One region of the Pseudomonas stagnisoli genome, then DNA from elsewhere that is predicted to be linked to it. Evidence: predicted binding sites of a transcription regulator. Region 1 holds the regulator's gene; each other region holds the start of a gene.
The links. Region 1 encodes FliA, which starts transcription of late flagellar genes. Its sites were predicted from a motif close to CTAAAGTTTNNNNNNNNNNNGCCGNTAA; they were not measured.
Positions count from the first base shown of each region.

Region 2: the regulator FliA is predicted to act here: its motif matches at 1,619-1,646, upstream of flgM (flagellar biosynthesis anti-sigma factor FlgM).
Region 3: the regulator FliA is predicted to act here: its motif matches at 1,340-1,367, upstream of ACOAPY_RS13095 (flagellar protein MotY).
Region 4: the regulator FliA is predicted to act here: its motif matches at 1,568-1,595, upstream of motA (flagellar motor stator protein MotA).

Region 1 covers NZ_CP184361.1:2,554,189-2,557,631, forward strand. The annotation lists gene ACOAPY_RS12230 (protein phosphatase CheZ) at 1-534, opposite strand, end outside; gene ACOAPY_RS12235 (chemotaxis response regulator CheY) at 554-928, opposite strand; gene fliA (RNA polymerase sigma factor FliA) at 1,009-1,755, opposite strand; gene fleN (flagellar synthesis regulator FleN) at 1,752-2,585, opposite strand; gene flhF (flagellar biosynthesis protein FlhF) at 2,684-3,443, opposite strand, start outside.
Region 2 covers NZ_CP184361.1:2,104,251-2,107,693, reverse strand. The annotation lists gene ACOAPY_RS10145 (chemotaxis protein CheV) at 1-712, opposite strand, end outside; gene flgA (flagellar basal body P-ring formation chaperone FlgA) at 793-1,551, shown strand; gene flgM (flagellar biosynthesis anti-sigma factor FlgM) at 1,686-2,027, shown strand; gene ACOAPY_RS10130 (flagella synthesis protein FlgN) at 2,077-2,544, shown strand; gene ACOAPY_RS10125 (flagellar brake protein) at 2,622-3,362, shown strand; gene ACOAPY_RS10120 (glutamine synthetase family protein) at 3,393-3,443, opposite strand, start outside.
Region 3 covers NZ_CP184361.1:2,723,867-2,727,309, reverse strand. The annotation lists gene rnt (ribonuclease T) at 1-219, opposite strand, end outside; gene pyrC (dihydroorotase) at 216-1,262, opposite strand; gene ACOAPY_RS13095 (flagellar protein MotY) at 1,458-2,375, shown strand; gene ACOAPY_RS13090 (argininosuccinate synthase) at 2,494-3,443, shown strand, end outside.
Region 4 covers NZ_CP184361.1:3,851,363-3,854,805, reverse strand. The annotation lists gene ACOAPY_RS18615 (HDOD domain-containing protein) at 8-1,531, opposite strand; gene motA (flagellar motor stator protein MotA) at 1,650-2,501, shown strand; gene motB (flagellar motor protein MotB) at 2,518-3,443, shown strand, end outside.

The DNA of each region.
Region 1 (3,443 bases):
GAGATCCTGGAAGTCCTGCGCCAGCAGGATGTCGTTCAACTGCCCGGAGAGTTTCTGACTGTCACGTTCGCTGCGCGCCAGGAACAGCTCGATCCGCTTGGCGAGGTCACGGAAAGCATCGGCCCCCATCTCGCGACGCATGAACTTGCTCCACTCGGCAGACAGGCTCTTCGCTTCATCACCCAGATCGTTGACCAGCGGAGCGCTCTGCTCGACCAGGTCCATGGTGCGGTTGGCGGCCTTCTCGGTCATCTGCACAACATAGGAAAGTCGCTCGGTAGCATCGGTAATCTGCGAGATTTCCTGGGCATGCGGATTGTGCGGATCGATCTGAAAATTGACGATCGCGTTGTGCAGCTCTCGCGTGAGTTTGCCGATCTCCTGGTAAAGGCCATGATCACGGGCTTTGTTGAGCTCATGAATGAGACCTACCGCATCGCCGAAACGTCCCTTCTCGAGACTTTCGACGAGCTGGGTGGCGTGTTGCTTCAGGGTCGATTCGAGTTCGCCCAGATGTGAATCATCGTGTGCCATAGCGCCCTCGCGGCGGACATCAGCCGTTAACCCGTTCGAAGATCTTCTCGATCTTCTCCTTAAGCACCTGGGCGGTGAACGGCTTGACCACATAGCCGTTCACGCCGGCCTGGGCCGCCTCGATGATCTGTTCACGCTTGGCTTCCGCAGTGACCATCAGCACCGGCAGAGTCTTCAGGCGTTCGTCAGCACGCACTGCACGCAGCAGGTCAATGCCGGTCATACCGGGCATGTTCCAGTCGGTCACCAGAAAATCGAAACTGCCGCTTTGCAGCATCGGCAATGCCGTATTGCCATCGTCTGCTTCCGCAGTATTGGTGAACCCCAGATCACGCAGGAGGTTCTTGATGATCCGTCGCATCGTCGAGAAATCGTCAACGATGAGGATTTTCATGTTCTTGTCCAAGTCGACCTCCGTACAGTCTAAACACCGCCAGTGTTCCGACAGTGTCGCAAATCATGGAACCGGCTGGCTCAGCTGACCCGCCAATCGCCCAGCCTGGCCCGCAAACGCGCGGCACACTGGCTGTGCAACTGGCTGACCCGGGACTCGCTGACCCCCAAGACTTCGCCGATTTCCTTCAAATTCAGTTCTTCGTCGTAGTAAAGCGACAACACCAATCGCTCACGCTCTGGAAGATGGGCGATGGCGTCGGCCAATGCCGCCTGGAATCGCTCGTCCTCGAGGCCACTCAAGGGCCCACTGTGACTACTGCCGACATCCTCACTCAGCCCGCCATGCTCGCCGTCCTGAACCAGATCATCGAAGCTGAACAGGCGGCTGCCCAGAGTATCGCCAAGAATGCCGTAGTAATCTTCGAGACTCAATTGGAGTTCGGCCGCAACCTCTTGATCTTTAGCGTCTCTTCCAGTTCGAGCCTCGATCACGCGAATGGCATCGCTGACCATACGGGTATTGCGATGCACCGAACGTGGCGCCCAATCCCCCTTGCGTACCTCGTCGAGCATGGCACCGCGGATGCGAATGCCGGCATAGGTCTCAAAGCTCGCGCCCTTGCTGCCATCATACTTTTTTGACGCCTCCAGCAGACCGATCATGCCTGCCTGCATCAGGTCGTCGACCTGGACGCTGGCCGGCAGGCGTGCCAACAGGTGATAGGCGATGCGCTTGACCAGAGGCGCGTAGCGCTCGATCAACTGGTGCTGCGAGTCCTGCGCCTGCGCCTTGTTGTACATGCGAAGTCCACTGGCTGCTGTCATACCGCCGTCCCCGCGATCGGCTGCTGCACCAGACGCTCGACGAAAAACTCCAAGTGGCCACGCGGATTGGCCGGGAGTGGCCACGTGTCAACTTTCTGAGCAATCGCCTTGAACGCCAGTGCGCACTTCGAGCGCGGGAAGGCTTCATACACCGCGCGCTGTTTCTGCACGGCCTTGCGGACGGATTCGTCGTAGGGAACGGCGCCGACGTACTGCAAGGCCACGTCGAGAAAACGATCGGTTACCTTGGTCAGCTTAGCAAACAGATTGCGTCCTTCCTGCGGACTGTGGGCCATGTTGGCCAGAACGCGGAAACGGCTCATGCCGTAGTCACGATTGAGCAGTTTGATCAGTGCATAGGCGTCGGTGATCGAGGTCGGCTCGTCGCAGACCACCACCAGCACCTCCTGAGCGGCGCGCACGAAGCTGACCACGCCATCACCGATGCCGGCAGCCGTATCGATCACCAGCACGTCGAGGTTGTCACTGATATCGCTGAAGGCCTGAATCAGCCCGGCATGCTGCACCGGAGACAGCTGCACCATGCTCTGCGTACCCGAGGCCGCCGGCACGATACGGATGCCGCCGGGCCCCTGCAGCAGTACGTCCTTGAGGTCACACTCGCCGTTAATCACATCGGCCAGGGTCCGCTTGGGGGTCAGTCCGAGCAGAACGTCGACATTGGCAAGACCGAGGTCGGCGTCCATCAGCATGACCCGGCGACCGAGGTCGGCCAGTGCCAGCGACAGATTCACCGACACATTGGTCTTGCCGACGCCGCCCTTGCCGCCAGTCACCGCGATCACCTGTACGGGATGCATACTACCCATGTTCTTCTCTTTACCTTGTCTTGCCTGGTCTGGGCTGGTCGGACAACTTCACCGACCCCTTCCTACACACTAGAACGCCTTGTCCGCCGTCGCCTGCCCTACCCCGCACGGCGCGGATGATAAAAGCCCGCGAACATATCGGCCATGGCTTCTTCGCTCGGATCTTCAGCAGTCTGCAGGCTCACGGCACGGCTCACCAACTGATGACTGCGCGGCACCTGCAAATCGTCCGGAATCTTCGGCCCATCTGCCAGATAGGCTACCGGTAGATGCTGGCTGATAGCCAGTCCCAGCACCTCGCCAAGGTTGGCCGCCTCGTCAACCTTGCTCAGGATGCACCCGGCCAGGCCGCAGTGCTTGTAGCTGTGGTAAGCGGCCTTGAGCACCTGAGCCTGGCTGGTGGCTGCCAAAACCAGATAGTTCTTGGCCTTAAGGCCGCGCACCGCCAGACTGTCCAGCTGCTGGCGCAGCGCCGGATCGTTGCCCGGCAGGCCGGCGGTGTCGATCAGAATCACTTTCTTGCGCGCCAGCGGCGCCAGCGCCTGAACCAGCGACTGCCCAGGTTCAACCTGAGTCACCGGTACGTTGAGGATACGACCGAGGGTCTTGATCTGCTCCTGGGCGCCAATGCGGAAGCAGTCCATGCTGACTAGGGCAATGCTCTGCGCGCCATATTTCAACACGTAGCGTGCCGCCATCTTGGCCAGCGTGGTGGTCTTGCCCATGCCGGCCGGCCCGACCAGCGCGATTACCCCGCCCTCCTCCAGCGGCTCCACCGCCGGGGTCCTGATCGCATGGGCCAGGTGAGCCAGCAGCATGCGCCAGGCCTGCTTCGGCTCAGCGACCTTGGCCACGCGC
Region 2 (3,443 bases), 450 kb from region 1:
CGGAGATCAGCATGAGGAACTCCTCAGCCGGATTCTTGCCCTCCTCCACCATCTTGCGCAGATAGTCGTACGCCTCGCGGCCATCATTGAGGGCCACAACCTCGACCCCGACGCTCTCCAGGCAACGCGAAACCTGCTTGCGCGCCACCGAGGAGTCGTCGCAGATCAGCACACGCTTGGAAACGGCCTTGGCCTGGGTCTCGACGTCCACCACGCCCTCGGAGATCGCCTCCGACATCGGTGCCACCTCAGCCAGAATCTTCTCGACGTCAATCACTTCGACCAGCTTATTGTCGACGCGGGTCACTGCCGTGAGGTAGTGATCGCGACCAGTGCCCTTGGGCGGCGGGTGGATCTCGCCCCAGTTCATGTTGACGATGCGCTCCACCGAGCGCACCAGGAAACCCTGCACCTTGGTGTTGTACTCGGTGATGATCACAAAGCTGTTCTGGATGTCATCCAGCGCCGACTTGCCGGTGGCAAGTGCCAGATCAAGGATGGGAATAGTGCCACCGCGGATGTTCGCCACGCCGCGTACAACCTGACTGGACTTGGGCATCACGGTGAGCTTGGGGCATTGCAGCACCTCCTTCACCTTGAACACATTGATGCCATAAAGCTGCGGGCCGTCCAGACGGAACAGCAAGAGCTCCAGACGATTCTGCCCGACCAGTTGGGTACGCTGGTTAACCGAGTCCAATACTCCGGCCATGCCCAGACTCCTTATTGTTCATAATGCCTCGCACTCTGCTAAAGCCTAGCAGGCGGCACGGGGCTTGCTTCGTGAGCGGCATGAAAAAGCTCACGACACTTTTCCGACACCTGATGGCGAAACGCCTTGCTCTTGTCGGAGTTTTACCCGCTTTGGGGCTATTCGGCTACAGCCAGGCGCATGCTGCGGAGCTGACTTTGCCCGAAGAGCTTATCGGCGCTACCGAAGGCTTTCTTGAATTCATGGTAGAGGACTATCTGGAGCGTAGCGAAATCGCGGCCCGATATGAAATTCAGGTAAACACTCTCGACCCCCGTTTGCGCCTGGCGGCCTGCGACAGTGATTTGACACAAAGCCTGGAAAGTCCGGCTCAACCCCTTGGCCGCGTGACCGTCCGGATCAGCTGCGAGGGCACTAAGCCATGGACCGTTTTTGTTCCCGCCCAGGTACGCCTTTTCCGCCCGGTGGTGGTCGTGAAAGCCCCGCTCAAGCGAGACAGCATCATCGGTCCTGCGGACATCGCCTTGATCGAGCAGGATGTCAGCCTGCTCAGCCGGGGCTATGTGACATCACCGGAGCAGGCCATCGGCAAAAAACTGACGCGCGCGACACAGACTGATCAGGTTTTGACACCCACCATGCTGCAGGCTGCGGACGCCGTGCAGCGTGGCGACCAGGTGGTGATCACGGCACGGAGTGGCGGAATCAACGTGCGCATGCAAGGCGAGGCATTGTCTGGCGGCACACTGGGACAACAGATCAACGTCCGCAACCTGGCCTCACAACGCATCATCCGTGCACGCATCGCAGGCCCCGGCCAGGTCGAGGTCGACATGTAGGCACGATTCTTGTAGCGCAAATCCCCGGTGATTTCCTACACTGTTAAACGACGCACACACTTGCGCCCTAAAGTTTCGACGGAACCGGCCGACAACCCAGTCAAGCGTCCAGATTACCGTCCGAGGTTCACAACATGGTTATCGACTTCAACCGGCTGAACAATGCCGCCAGCGCCGCCAACGGCGGTCGCACCGGCAACGCTCAGGCCAGCAGCCGCAACGAGGCTGTCAGCAATACCCCGCAGAATGCGGCACAGGTTGCTGACGAGCAGGCTGCTAACGCCAAGACGGGTGAATCCGTCCAGCTCAGCCGCGAAGCTCAGCAACTGCAGAAGGCTGGCGACAAGCTGCGCGATCTGCCGACCGTGGACAAAGAGCGCGTCGCCAAACTCAAGCAGGCAATTGCCGACGGTAGCTATCAGGTCGACGCCCAGCGCGTGGCCAGCAAGCTCCTCGATTTCGAATCCCAGCGCTAGTCCCAGGGCTGCGCTGGGGGTGTTGGACGCCCGATCCCCAGAGCCCGCGATGCAAGATAACGACCTGCTGCAACTGTTCAACGACGATATCGGCACCGCCCAACGTCTTCTTGAACTGATCGACGCCGAATTCCAGGCCATGGGAGAGCGTGATCTGCCCCGTCTGGAACAACTGCTTGGCGAGAAACTCCCCCTCCTGTCCCTGCTTGAGAAGCATGGTACGGCCCGCAGCCAACTGCTCGTCGCGCAGCAGCTGAGCGCTGATCGCGCCGGGCTGGAGGCGATGGCCAGCCGCAGCGCCAACGGAGAAGAGCTGCTATCACGCAGCGACGAGTTGAATCGGCTGCTGGAAAGCTGCCGCGAAGCGAACCAGCGCAATGGCCGACTGATCCGCGCCAACCAGGCATCATTGAAGAGTGTGCTCGGCATTCTTCGCGGCGGCGAAACGCCGGGGCTCTATGACAGCCGCGGCAGCGCCGCTAGAATCGCGCAGCAACGCCCCCTCAGCCAGGCCTGAGACCATAACAACAAGCACAGGGACATACCGGCAATATGCCAGTATGCTAGTGCGGTAGTACCCTGGAGTTATGCACTGTGTCCAACCCGTTCCAAGAGGATGATGGCCCCCAGCCGCCGAAGGTGCTCACCGCGCCCCTGGAGGTTTTTGCCAATCTGCGCACCCTGCAGCAGGGCAATGATCCACTGGTCATCACATTCAAGGACCGCAGTCAGCGGTTCCAGAGCTACCTGATCGAAGTCAACCGCGAGCGCGGTCTGATTGCTCTGGACGAACTCATTCCCAACGACGGCGAACGTTTCATTCAGAGCGGCGAGGCATTCCACGTGGAAGCATTCCACGAGGGCGTACGCATTGCCTGGAGCTGCGAGGACCCAGTACGCATCGGCGAACTCGAGAATGCGCGTTGCTACTGGTGCTACATGCCGGAGCGCATCACCTACCATCAGCGTCGCAATGCCTACCGCGCCGCCCTGGGCCAGGGTCAACTGGTCAATATCGAGCTATCGGGCAGCCGCCTGACTCCTGGCCTGAGAGGCCAGATGCTGGACATCTCGGCTACCGGCTGCCGTCTGCGCTTTCCCGGTGACGTGACCGCGCGCCTGCAACCTGGCGAAGTTTATGAACGTTTCAGCGCGCAACTGCCGATCGGCGGCATGACGACTAGCGCCGAGTTGCGTCATGCCTACTTTGACCAGAAGAACGGCATGACCTTTGTCGGCCTGCGCTTCCATCGCATGAGCGGCCTCGAGCAACGTCAGGTAGAGCGCTTCGTCTACCAACTGCAACGCGAATCTCGCCGCGTCGAGCAGGAATAAGGGAGGCCGCCGCGAGGCGGCCTCTTGGTTTCAGACCTGATTTGCCAGCACACGCCGCTCCCAGGGCGTGATCTCATCAAG
Region 3 (3,443 bases), 170 kb from region 1:
GCGGAAGAAGTGCGTGTGGTCCGGATAGAGGAAGCCGCCTTCGTCCATGGCGATGGTGGTCGCGGCGATCTCCAGCAGGGCGTCGGTTGCGGCGTTGAAACCGCCGGTCTCGACATCCACCACCACCGGCAGGTAGCCGCGGAAACGCGCGGCCATCGGGTGGCGCGGGCCGGACGGCAGGCTGCCGTCGAGTTCGTCGTCGAAATGTTCCTCGCTCATGCCTGGTCCTCCTGCAGGCGCCAGCGCAGCTTCTCGCCGGCGCGCAGGGGGATCACGACCTGCTCGCCCAGCGGCAACTCGGTCGGACCGACCCAGTCCTCGCGGACCAGGGTGATATGGTCGGTATTGCGCGGCAGGCCGTAGAAGTCCGGGCCATGGCAGCTGGCGAAGCCTTCCAGCTTGTCCAGCGCGTTGCGCTGCTCGAAGGCTTCGGCGTACAGCTCGATGGCAGCATGCGCGGTATAGCAGCCGGCGCAGCCGCAGGCGGCTTCCTTGGCGTGCTTGGCGTGCGGTGCCGAGTCGGTGCCGAGGAAGAACTTCGGATTGCCGCTGGTGGCGGCATCCAGCAGGGCATCCTGATGGGTGTTGCGCTTGAGGATCGGCAGGCAGTAGAAGTGCGGGCGAATGCCGCCGACCAGCATGTGGTTGCGGTTGTACAGCAGGTGGTGGGCGGTGATGGTGGCGCCGACGTTGGCGGGCGCGGCCTTGACGAAGGCAGCGGCGTCGCCGGTGGTGATGTGTTCGAACACCACCTTCAGGGTCGGGAAGCGCTCGACCACGCGGGTCAGGTGCTCATCGATGAAGCGCTTTTCGCGGTCGAACACGTCGACTTCGGCGCGAGTCACCTCGCCATGCACCAGCAGCGGCAGGCCGACCTCGGCCATGGCTTCCAGCACAGGGAAGATGTTGTCGATGCTGGTCACGCCGGAGTCGGAGTTGGTGGTGGCGCCGGCCGGGTAGAGCTTGGCGGCATGCACGAAGCCGCTGGCCTTGGCCGCACGCACATCGTCGGTCGAGGTCTTGTCGGTGAGGTAGAGCACCATCAGCGGCTCGAAGCGGCTGCCGGCCGGGCGAGCAGCCAGGATGCGGGCACGATAGGCATCGGCCTCTTCGGCGGTACGCACCGGCGGCACCAGGTTGGGCATGATGATGGCGCGGGCGAAGGTCCGCGCGACGTCGCGGACGGTGTGCTGCAGGACGGCGCCATCTCGCAGGTGGATATGCCAGTCGTCTGGGCGCAGCAGGGTAAGGCGGTCGGACATGGGAGTTCCCGGCAGGTGAAACGTGGGGCGAATGCTACCAGTTTTGCCAGTGGCCCTGCTGTCGTTTCGTTGTGCCTATCAAGTTTGTTCCGGCGCCGCCGATATGGGCTGTGATAGCCGTTTCTCCCGACGGAGCCGACTTTGCGCCGATCCCCTGCCTTCCTGTTCAGCCTGCTCGCCTGCCTGCCCTGGTGCATGCCGGCCGCGGCCATCACTTTCCAGACGCGCATGGAGAAAGTGGAGTGGAAGGTTGAGGGCGATCAGTTCGAGTGTCGTCTGAGTCAACCCATCGCCGATTTCGGCAGCGGTGAGTTCGTGCGCCGCGCCGGCGAGCAGGCGACTTTCCGGCTCACAGTGCGCGAGCGCTGGCTGGGATCCGGATCGGCGACCCTGCTGGCGGCAGCGGCGCCCTGGCAGCCGGGTCGCGGTGACATCAACCTGGGGGCGTTGGCGGTTGGCAGCGGCCAGGTACCGTTCAACAGCAACCAGGAGCAGGCCGGGCGCCTGCTTTCCGGCCTGATGGAGGGGCGCAGTCCGCTGGTGCGTCATCGCACCCTGCATGGGGGCGACAGCCTGGAAGTGCGCCTGCTGCCGATCCGCTTCAACAAGGCTTATAACGACTACCTCAAGTGCACGGCGGGTCTGCTGCCGGTGAATTTCGACCAGATCCGCCAGACTCAGCTGGGCTTTCCGAACGGCACGCAGCTGGAGCCGCTGGCCCAGGCCAAGCTCGACATCATTCTCGATTTCATCAAGGCCGACCCCAGCGTCAATCGCTTCCAGCTAGACGGCCACTCCGACAGCAGTGGCAATCGTCTGACCAATCGCGATAACTCCAGGCGGCGCGCCCTGGCGGTGGAGGAGTACCTGAGGTCCAGAGGGATTCCTGCCGAGCAGATCGTCGTGCGCTTCCATGGCGAACGCTATCCCTTGGTGAAAAACAGCAGTGAGGCCAACCGCGCGCAGAACCGCCGCGTAACCCTGACGCTGTCACGCGAGCCAGTCGTGACGCCTGAGCCGGCCCCCGCCGCAGCTCCCGCTGCGCCTGCGCCCGAAGCTGCACCGGCCGCCAGTGAGCCTGCTCCCACGGCGGCCCCGGCGGCGAAATCCTGACGTCGCGCCGGCAAATAAAACTGTCGCTTTGTCGCTAGAGTCTGTCGCGCCCCTGTAAATCATTCCACACGGCCGGTAGAATCCCCGGTTTTCCGTACAACCCGTGGAGTTGATTGGCATGGCGGACGTTAAGAAGGTAGTTCTGGCCTATTCCGGTGGCCTGGATACCTCGGTGATCCTCAAGTGGCTGCAAGACACCTATAACTGCGAAGTGGTGACCTTCACCGCCGACCTCGGCCAGGGCGAAGAGGTCGAGCCGGCCCGTGCCAAGGCCCAGGCCATGGGCGTCAAGGAAATCTACATCGACGACCTGCGCGAAGAATTCGTCCGCGACTTCGTCTACCCGATGTTCCGCGCCAACACCATCTACGAAGGCGAGTACCTGCTGGGTACCTCCATCGCTCGCCCGCTGATCGCCAAGCGCCTGATCGAGATCGCCAACGAGACCGGCGCCGACGCCATCTCCCACGGCGCCACCGGCAAGGGCAACGACCAGGTGCGTTTCGAGCTGGGCGCCTATGCGCTGAAGCCGGGTGTCAAGGTGATCGCTCCCTGGCGCGAGTGGGACCTGTTGTCCCGCGAGAAGCTGATGGACTACGCCGAGAAGCATGCCATCCCGATCGAGCGCCACGGCAAGAAGAAGTCGCCGTACTCCATGGACGCCAACCTGCTGCACATCTCCTATGAAGGTGGCGTGCTGGAAGACACCTGGACCGAGCACGAAGAAGACATGTGGAAGTGGACCGTCTCCCCGGAGAAGGCCCCGGACGTCCCGACCTACATCGAGCTGACCTACCGCAAGGGTGACATCGTCGCCATTGACGGTAAGGAAATGACCCCGGCCCAGGTGCTCGCTGAGCTGAACCGCATCGGCGGTGCCAACGGTATCGGTCGCCTCGACATCGTCGAGAACCGCTACGTCGGCATGAAGTCGCGCGGCTGCTACGAGACCCCCGGCGGCACCATCATGCTGCGCGCCCACCGCGCCATCGAGTCGATCACCCTGGACCGCGAAGTGGCCCACCTGAAAGACGAGCTGATGCCCAAGTACGCCAGCCTGATCTACAC
Region 4 (3,443 bases), 1.3 Mb from region 1:
GTCGGCATCAGGCGCCGCGACGGGCGAAGGTGGCCAGGCCGCGCTCGATGCATTGCACCGTCTTGGTAAAGGCTTGCAGCGGCACGGCACCCATTTCACCGCCGCCCTGATCGACCACCAGCAGCATCACCACCCGACCGTTGCTGGCCAGTGAGCGCAGCAGCAGGTGTTCACCGTTGAACAGGGCTTTCAGACTGCCCGGCAGCAGGGCAGACACCTGGGCAAGGTTGGCCGGGCTCAGGCGCAACTGCCCGGGTTCGGCCAGCAGTCGGCGCAGCACCTGGCTCTGGGCCGGATCGAGGCGCAATTGTGCCGCCGTCTCCGGGAGGCCGGCCACCTGCTGTGCCAGCAGGCGACTGTGGGTGCGATCTGCCAGCAGCACCATGATCCGCTGCATGCCGCAGGCCTGCAGGGCCTGACAGGCACTGTCGGTCAGTTGCAGGACATTGGCGAAGGGCGAGGGCTGGGCCAGCAGCTTGCTGCAGTGTTGCTTCCACAGTTCCAGTTGCGGGTTGCTGGCCGGCGCGGGCGGTGCCTGAACGGTCTTCAGTCGGCAGCTTTCCCAAGGCCACAGCAGGGCCTCGGCCGGATGCCAGAGACCCGGTTGTGCGTGCTGGCGGGCGCTCAGCGCCGCCTGCTGATGCACCAGTTGCTGTAACTCGGGAAGCGCAATCTGCAAGTACAGGCCGGTCAGGCGTTGCCAGCGCAGGTGGTGCTGGCAGCTCCAGTTGTGGTGGCTGGACAGTGCCAGGCCGCTGGCCAGCAGAATGCTGTTGGCCGGTTGCGTCAGCCAGCGGCGCAGAGGAGGATCGGCATCGAGCAGTTGCTGCTGGTGCAGCGGATGCTCGTTATCGCGTGCAATATGCAGGGCCTTGACCAGCAGGCGGCGATCTTCCACCAGCAGGCGATAACCCTGGATGATCCACTCCGGCATGCGCCAGTGCCTGGCCAGCGCCAGGCACAGCGGCAGCAGCGGAGTGCCGAGCAGCTCACGCTCGACCTTGCTCGCCGATTCGCCGCGACCCAGTACGCGCCGCTCCCAGGCTTCGAACAGCTGCGGTTGCATGGCCACCAGCGGCCACAGCGGGGCGAGGAACAGCAGGCTGCCCCAGTGGATCTCCTGCCACAGCCGTGCCAGGCGGCCGGCGAACAGGCCGTTGGCCTGTTGCGAGGCATGCAGGCCAATCAGCTGAATCTGCCGCAGTGGCAGTGGGATCTGCTCCTGTTCCTGCACCGACATCTGTGCGAGAAGTGCTTCCGCACGTTTGAGCCCCAGTCGGTTGAGGGCCATCTCCAGGCTCTCGGCGGGTTCGCCGAGGCTGCCGGAGCTGCGGTTGGCCTCGCGCAGTACGGTCAGTGCAATGGCCGGGCTTACCTGCATCTGCTCGGCGATCTCGCGCAGTGACCTGCGGCTGTCCAGCAGCACGCGGCGCACCGCCTCGTGGTGGTGGCTGGCGACGGGCAGGCGCACTGCGTCCAGCTGTTTCAGCCAGGCGTCGATGCTGCGTGGTAGGTGCTTTTCAGTGGGCATGCAGGTTGAGCCAAACTGGCTTTTCGCCTTTACTGCCTATAGTCTGGCGCAATACTTCCGATAATTAGAAGGGTTGTTTTGCAGAACCCTTATCGACTGACTCTTCAAGCTCACTCTCATGATCAAGATCGTAGGCATCCTGGTAGTCTTCGGCTGCGTGCTCGGTGGTTTCGTGCTGTCTGGCGGCAAGCTCATGGCATTGGTTCACCCGTTCGAGGTGATGATCATCGGCGGCGCGGCGCTGGGTGCCTTTCTTCAGGCCAATCCCGGCAGCGCGTTCATGACGGTGTTCAAGAAGTCGCTGGCGATGTTCAGCAGCCGCTTTACGCACGCGTTCTACCTGGAAGTGCTGAAGCTGCTCTATGAGATCCTCAACAAGAGCCGTCGCGAAGGCATGATGGCCATCGAGGCCGACGTTGAAGACCCCAATGCCAGTCCGATCTTCAGCAAGTACCCGGCGATCCTCAAGGATAAGCGGATGACCGAGTTCATCTGTGATTACCTGCGCATCATGTCCAGCGGCAATATGGCGCCCCACGAGCTGGAGAATCTCTTCGACATGGAGATCACCAGCCTGAAGGAAGAGTTGGAGCACCCCGCCCATGCAGTGGCGAAGGTGGCCGACGGCATGCCGGCAATGGGTATCGTGGCTGCAGTACTGGGTATCGTGATCACCATGTCCATTCTGGCGACGGCCGATAACGCACAGATCGGTGAGAAGGTGGCGACTGCTCTGGTCGGTACCTTCCTCGGCATTCTCGCCTCCTATGGCTTTTTCGCTCCTTTGGCGGGGGCTCTGGAGCACGATGCCAAAGAGGAGCTCAACCTGTACGAGTCGATCAAGGCGACTTTGGTGGCATCAGCCTCCGGCATGCCGCCGACGCTGGCCGTCGAGTTCGGACGCAAGGTGCTGTTCCCGGCCCACAGGCCGAGTTTCAGTGAGCTCGAACAGGCCATGCGTGGCAACTGAGGCGAGCGGCTGAGTCATGGAGAACAACCAGCCGATTCTGGTCAAGCGGGTCAAGAAGATCGCCGGGGGCCATCACGGTGGCGCCTGGAAGATCGCTTTCGCCGACTTTGCCACGGCGATGATGGCCTTCTTCCTGGTGATGTGGCTGATGTCCTCGGCCACGCCCGAGCAGAAGAAGGCGATTTCCGGCTACTTCCAGGACCCCATCGGCTTTACCGAGAGTGCCAGCCCCTACGTCATCGACCTGGGCGGCACGCCAACGCCTGCGCCGGATCGCACGCTCAATCCCGAGCTGAAAGATGCGCCGGATTCCCAGGAGGCTGCCGTCGACGCCACGCAGGATCCCGCCGAGATCGATCCCAGCCAGGCCGAGACCCTGGCCGAGCAGGTCGAGCGCGAGCGCCTGGAGATGCTGCTGCAGGAGCTGCAAACCAAGGTCGAGGAGAATCCCGAGCTGCAGAAGTTCAAGGATCAGATCCTCTTCGAAATCACCCAGGACGGCCTGCGCATCCAGATCATGGATGCCGAGAATCGCCCGATGTTCGACCTCGGCAGTGCACGCCTGCAGCCCTATTTCGAAGACATCCTGCTGATCCTGGCCGACACCATCAAGGCGGTGCCGAACAAGATCAGCGTCAGCGGCCACACCGATGCCAAACCGTTCGCCGGCGATGGCGACTTCGGCAACTGGGAGTTGTCGGCCAACCGTGCCAACGCGGCACGGCGCGCCCTGGTGGCAGGCGGCTACCCGGATGACAGCGTTGCGCGCGTGGTGGGTTATGCCTCCTCGGCGCTGTTCGATCGCAAAGATCCGTTCAATCCGGTGAACCGGCGTATCGACATCATCGTCCTGACCAAGAAGGCACAGCGTGCCATCGAGGGTGAGCAGGACGGCGGCGGTGATGCGGTTCCGACCGAGGCCACGGCGCCCGGGCAGGCGCC